DNA from 3 places in the Chryseobacterium sp. Mn2064 genome. Region 3 is predicted to be linked to each of the others. Evidence: riboswitches for the same ligand, from Rfam matches in the RefSeq annotation. Region 3 holds a riboswitch; each other region holds the start of a gene.

Region 1 (2,328 bases), on a different contig from region 3:
GCGGTGCTAAATGGATAGATGGAGTAGAAAGTTTTATTACAGATAACAATGGCAATAATGTAGGAGAAGCAGGAGGTGTTTCTGTAGACGGAAATACAATAATAGGAGCGGCAACTCCTAATCCTTACGTATGGAATACAGTGACCGGACTTACCTATATCACGCATCCTAATGCTTCATTCAGTTTTAAAGGAGGAGCGACTGGAATTTCGGCGGACGGATCTACCGTGATCGGTTTTTACAGAGCATTTGGGGCTCCTCCAATGTCAGGGGAAGGCTTTATCTGGACTCAGGCCGGAGGTCGTATTAATCTGAACGATTATGCCACATCATTAGGAATAGCAACCAACGGTGTTACTATGGGACTTCCTTTGGCAATTTCTCAGGATGGAAAGAAGATAGCAGGGGTTGGTACTAATGCTTCCAATCAGATTGTTGGGTTTTACCTTGATCTTTCAGAGTTTTTATCTGTGAATGATATTGTTAAAGAGAAAGCTGTTGCAGGCATCTATCCAAATCCTGTTTCAGATATTTTATACATCAGAGGAACAGAGAAAATTGAAAAAGCAACAATCTATAATATGGTAGGGCAAATCGTGAAAACTTTCACTTCTGTCCATAATCAGATTGATGTTTCATCTTTATCTAAAGGAAATTATATCCTTCAGTATTCTTTGAAAGAGGGAACAATGGAATCTTATAAATTCATTAAAAAATAAATTCGGATATAGTTTTAATTCATATCATCAATAGTAAAAGTGGGATTTTACATGGCTGTTTTCGATATTGAAAACAGCCATTTTTCTATATGATGTTGAGACGGAATGAAGGGATAATAAAAGTATTGATCAGGATCTCAGGGCCTTTGGCCAATAGATATAAAAAGCTATCTTTGCAAGAAATTTGGTTTCCAGTATATTGGAATGAAAAGGGAATCGGGTGTAACTCCCGGACTGTCCCCGCAACTGTAAATCGCAACAAAAGTTTCTGCAAACAACCACTGTATACCACGGGAAGGTGCAGAATGCGAAAGTCAGGAGACCTGCCAGAATGATAATCATAAAAAAATATTGCTTTCGGAGGAAAAGTGAATTAATATGGATATAAAAAGATCTTTAGTACTGCTTTTTTCATCGTATGGCTGTTTTCTTTTCGGGCAAGAGAAAGTTATTGATACGATTTACATCTTCGATAATCAGATGAATAGAGTGAAGCTCTTCCATCCTGTGAAAACTATTTCTCCCGAAGATACTGAGAAAAATTCCACCAATCTTTCCGAACTGCTGAGGTTTCAGTCCCAGGTTTATATTAAGGAAAATGGCCGTGGTGCTGTTTCTTCACCGTCTTTCAGGGGAACTACTGCACAGCAGACCGCCTTTGTATGGAACGGAATTAATATCAATTCTAATTTTTTAGGACAGGGAGATATCAACAATATGCCTTTGTTCGGATATGATCAGATTGGAATAAAAGCAGGTGGTGGAAGTGTCATCTACGGAAGTGGAGCAGTGGGCGGGAGTATTCATATGAATAATACCCTGGATTTTAATAAAGGGTTCCATGGTTCATTATTTTCAGAAGTTGCTTCTTTTAATACTTTTAATAACTTTCTTAAAGGTTCTTACAGCAATGATAAGTTCAGCTTTAAAGCTTCAGGAAATTATTCTGTAAGTGAAAACGATTATAAAGTAAGTGATCTGAACTACATCAACAGAAACGGAAACTATTACAATACATCCTTCAACGTAGGGGCTTCCTATAAAATAACCAACGAGCACAAGGTATCGTGGCAAAGTCAGTTTTTTGACTCTTCGCAGCATTACCCAGTATACGAAGAAACAGCAACAAAGACAAAGTATAAAACGCAAAGTGTAAGAAGTCTCATTGCCTGGGACTGGAATAAAGCAAAATTCAGCAACGCATTCAAAGCAGCATATACCGAGGAGAATTTCCAGTATTATGGAGATTTAAATCTTCCTAAATCCAGTGGTGGTACAGGGAAGAATTATATTATAAAAAATGATTTCAATTATTTCCTGAATTCAAAATGGAATGTGAACCTTATTGGAGAATTTCAGGTGAATAAAGGAGAAGGTTACAAAAGCGGAATAACAGATGTAAGCAGAAATATAGGCTCTGTTTCTGCCTTATTGAGGTATTTTGCAACGAAGGATCTGCGCTTTGAAGGTGGATTCAAAAAAGATTTCGTAGAAGATATCAATTCTCCGGTTTTGTACTCATTTTCCGGAAAATGGAACACTTCAAAATGGTATAATGTAGGAATCAATTTGTCTAAAAATTTCAGATATCCCTCATTTAATGATATCT
Region 2 (2,328 bases), 610 kb from region 3:
CGTTTCTTATGGTTTTGATCCACCTTCCAAACCTTCTACTCCAGTCCCTGCGTACAGCTCTTTATGGTATAGCGCTTCTCAAATTATCAACTGGATAGGAACAGGGAATAATAAAAGTCTTATCGTTATCGACTTTGGAACAGATGGGAATATTGGCAACGCTAATTCTTTTGTATTTGGAATCAGATATAATGGAACGATCAGCGCTGAACAGGCTTTACAGCAGATACAGACTCAGGCTTCTTATTTCAACTTTACCGCTGCCAATAATCAGGTTGTTCATCTTTCTCTGAACAGTTTTACGGGTGACAACGCAGGGACAGACAGTTGGAAATTATACAAAGGAAAAGATCTTTCCAGCTGGCAAACAAAATCTAACCTGTCTCAGATTCAATTAAGTAATAATGACTGGATGGGATTAAGCTTTGGACAGAGGAGACCTATTACGCCTACAGAAGCGGCCAATGCGACATTAGGTGTGGCTTCCGTTAATAAAAAAGCATTCAGCATTTATCCAAATCCAGCAAGTGATTTTATCCAGATTAGCACTCCTGAGCAAGTAAAAGAAGTGAATATTTATTCCGCTTCTGGCCAAAAGGTGATTACAACACAGGCTGCCAAAGTCAATATTCATGCACTAAGTTCAGGAATTTATTTTGTAGAGATTAAAACATCTAGTCAATCTACAATACACAAAATTGTTAAAAAGTAGAAATACTTTACTTACTTATAGTTTATCAATCTTACCCTTTTTCACTATTGGAATGGTGTAAGGATGACAACATACAAAAGAGGCTTTTCAGTTTTTGGAAAAGTCTCTTTTTTGTGATTAAGATTGTATTTTAATAAAAGAACTTTTAAAATGATCTGAATATCCTTCACAAACTTCTTTATTTTAATTCGAAAAATTTAACAACATCAACACATTCATTATCATTTTAATAAAAACAACATGAAAAATATTTATTTAATTTCAGAAAAGCCTAAAAATCAGACATAATTCACAAAAAATCACTTATAATTTATGTGATATATTTGCAGCGTTTTAAGGTTGAACACTGTTCATTAATAGGGAATCAGGTAAAAATATTATTTCAATCCTGAGCTGTACCCGCAACTGTAAACTATTCAACTTATAGTACGCAATGCCACTGGACCTAGAAATCCGGGAAGGTGACTATAAGATGTGAGCCAGGAGACCTGCCTTAGACTAATTTCAACTTTCGGGAATAAAAGTTTATGAAATATAAATCTCAACAGATTTTTTCATGAATGTTTTGCCCTAAAGTGACGTTTTCGGGAAGAAAAACTTTAATTAATAATATCATGAAGAAAATCTATTTTCTTATTCTTGCATTTGTCATTTCTTTTGCAAATGCTCAAACTGAAGGAGTCCTGGTACTCAACGAAGGCGGCGCCGGAAGCAACAATGCTGAAGTATCGCTAATCTCCAACCAATCGGTTGTTACCAACAACTATTATAAAACCCACAACAATAATGCAGCGCTAGGAGATACTGCACAGGACATTAAAATTTTTGGTGATAAAATATTTGTAGTTCTTAATATTTCCAATCAGATAAAAGTTCTTAATAAGTCGGATTTTTCTTTGATTACCACTATCACATCCAATGTTAAAAACCCAAGATACATTGCTTTCAGCGGAAATAAATTCTTTGTAACGAACTGGGGAGCAACCGGTGGGCAAACCAACTATGTAGCTGTTTATGACCTCAACACTTATACCCATCAGGCTAATATCACGGTTGGAGAAGGACCTGAAAAAATCTACAGCAAAGACAATAAACTGTATGTTTTGCTAAAAGGAGGTTTCGGAATCAACCATTTTATGGATGTTATTGATGCTACAAGCAACGCTGTTTTATCAGAAATAAATGTAGGAGATTTTCCACACAGTATTTTTGAAAAAGATAACCTTCTTTACATCATGAGTTCAGGAAATCCTTACGTTTCCAATTCTTTTGGAACTTTTACGGTTTACAATACAACAACTCAGAGTGTTGCTTCCACTACAACATTTCCTGCTGGAACAAAACCTGCTTATATGGATACGGATGGTACGAATATTTACTATGTGAAAGATGCTTCTATTTATAAAACCTCTATTGCAGCGCCTTCTTTTTCAACCAATGCAATTGCAACTCCTCCTATTACAGTAAACAGTTATGGTTCAGCGTATGGATTTAACATCGTTAATAACAATATCTATATAGCAGATCCGCAAGGCTATGTTGCTCCTGGAAAAGTCTACATGTATAACTTACAGGGAACATTACAAAATACTTTTACGGTAGGTCTGCTTCCTAAT
Region 3 (2,328 bases):
GTTCAGTGCTCGTCGACATATCAATAATTTTGTTTAAAAAGGTTATCTAATTTTTGTTCATAGTCATAATATCCAATGCTTTTGTAGAGTTCTTCTCTGGTCTGCATTGTATCCAATACATTGGCTTGAGTTCCGTCTTTTCGGAGGTGTTCATATACATTTTGAGCGGCTTTATTGGCTGCACGGAAAGCAGAAAGCGGATAAAGAATCAATCCTACGCCTGCATTCTTCAATTCTTCAACGGTATACATTTTAATCATTCCGAATTCAGTGATGTTAGCCAAAACCGGAATTCCTGTAGCGTCTACAAATTTTTGGTAAAAGCTCAAATCCGGAACTGCTTCTGCAAAAATGAAATCTGCTCCTGCTTCTTTGTAGGCAATGGCTCTTTCTAATGTTTTTTCAAGACCTTCATTAGCGAAAGCATCTGTTCTGGCTCCAATAACGAAATTTTCATCAGTACGGGCATCGGCAGCAGCTTTTAACCTGTCAACCATTTCATCCTTGCTTACCACTTCTTTACCTGGGCGGTGCCCACATCGTTTTGCACCTACCTGGTCTTCAATGTGCAATGCAGCTGCTCCTGCCTTTATCAAAGACTTTACGGTTCTGGCTACATTAAATGCAGAAGGACCAAATCCTGTATCTACATCTACCATCAATGGCAAGTCGCAGACATTGGTAATGCGCTGAACATCTATTAAAACATCTTCAAGAGTCGTAATTCCCAAATCCGGAATTCCTAAGGAACCCGCAGCTACCCCACCGCCGGAAAGATAAATTGCATTGAAACCAGCCTGCTGAGCGAGTAATGCATGATTGGCATTGATAGTTCCAACGATCTGAAGTGGACTTTCTTTTTGCATGGCCTCCCGGAATTTACTACCCGGAGACTTCAAACTTTCACTTTTAGTCATTTTAATATTTATTGTTTAGTTGAAATTTGTTCGTTAATGAAAAATAGTCACGGCAATAGCTATCCGGACGTGATATCCTGATAACAGAAATAAAATGCTCAGAAGAAGACTGATGCGTTTGGACCGTTTCCTGAAGTTTTGAATGTGATAAAAATATTCCCGTATAAGCCTGAGTGTGGTAAAGGCTATAACTTCTGCATGTATAATCAAGATCGGATGGGTACATTTTTTAACTTTTTACATTGATAAATCCTTATAAAAAGTTCCTGATAAACTTCACAATGCCTGTGTGGGAAGAAAAATATGGGAAAGGAAAATACGGTACAAGACAGTGTAATAAAAGAGCGTACTGCTCCACTAAAAACTCATCTCACAAAATAACAAAAGATTTTTACCAAACTGTTATCCATATCGTATCATACCTGACTATAAGCTTCAGACCGCGAAAGCATCGTCAATTCGAAATAGGCAGGTCTCCTGACTTGTAACAGTTTTTATCGTCCTTCCCATATAACCAGGTATACAGTGGACCTCTATTTTGATAAAAACCTATATGTTACTTACAGTTGCGCGACAGTTCGTGATTTGCACACGATTCCCTTTTAATACACAGCTAAGTGCAACCATTTTCGGTTGATAAAGAAGGTGTTAAGAACTCCTTGGTGGTAAATATAGTTATTTTATAAAAACGACCAAGAGATTTTATGCAAACAATAATTATTTTAACATAACCCCCTGTAAATGTTTAAATTAAAAAAAAATAATTCACCAATAGAGCATTATAATTTAGACAATAACATTAATTTTTTGTTACTAAATTCATAGGATATGATGAAAAAAAACCAGACAACCACAAACAAAAAGCCTATTTTTTCATATGCCTGACATTCACAAATAGTAATAATTTCTAAGGGAGTTTTTACACTGTAAAAAAGATTCGGCCCATTGCTTTTAGCAATGGGCCGAATCTTCTGTCACAACTTTCAACAAGCGGATATATTATTTTAAATTTCTAGATTTTAACTCTTCCTGTAATTCCCGATCCGCTTTTTTTGAATTAATCACAAAAGGGAGAAAAATAACAGGGAGAAAAGTAAAGAATCCAAAGCCGTTTTTCACTGTACTGTAGACAGAAATACCAGCCATAAATCCTATGATCACAGCATTCGTTATTTTGCTGGATTTGGCTTTTTTGGCTTTTTCTATCAGCTCCTGATCGGTTAGCTCTTTCATGTTGCTTTCCATCGGTTATTGGGTCGTAAGGTTATTTGTTTTACTTTGAAATTGATACGTAATGGAAATTTCAAGACGAAATTCTGTCTAAAAAAATCCTACAGTATACGTGCCTAAAGTACAAAAATATTTTCTTACCGATTCGGAGCCGCTCAATGGTCAGTGCTTCTTCAACTGT

Evidence for each region. Region 3 has a riboswitch for cobalamin ahead of prpB (methylisocitrate lyase). Riboswitches for the same ligand answer to the same signal wherever they lie in the genome.
Region 1: another riboswitch for cobalamin. It lies ahead of ACL9RH_RS12175 (TonB-dependent receptor plug domain-containing protein); the one in region 3 lies ahead of prpB (methylisocitrate lyase).
Region 2: another riboswitch for cobalamin. It lies ahead of ACL9RH_RS00710 (T9SS type A sorting domain-containing protein); the one in region 3 lies ahead of prpB (methylisocitrate lyase).

Annotation. Positions count from the first base shown of each region.
Region 1 covers NZ_JBMOUE010000002.1:1,123,802-1,126,129, reverse strand. Annotated here, with positions in the region: gene ACL9RH_RS12180 (T9SS type A sorting domain-containing protein) at 1-719, shown strand, start outside; cobalamin riboswitch at 888-1,064, shown strand; gene ACL9RH_RS12175 (TonB-dependent receptor plug domain-containing protein) at 1,098-2,328, shown strand, end outside.
Region 2 covers NZ_JBMOUE010000001.1:147,201-149,528, reverse strand. Annotated here, with positions in the region: gene ACL9RH_RS00715 (T9SS type A sorting domain-containing protein) at 1-712, shown strand, start outside; cobalamin riboswitch at 1,032-1,222, shown strand; gene ACL9RH_RS00710 (T9SS type A sorting domain-containing protein) at 1,327-2,328, shown strand, end outside.
Region 3 covers NZ_JBMOUE010000001.1:754,252-756,579, reverse strand. Annotated here, with positions in the region: gene prpC (bifunctional 2-methylcitrate synthase/citrate synthase) at 1-19, opposite strand, end outside; gene prpB (methylisocitrate lyase) at 21-917, opposite strand; cobalamin riboswitch at 1,368-1,560, opposite strand; gene ACL9RH_RS03245 (hypothetical protein) at 1,917-2,150, opposite strand.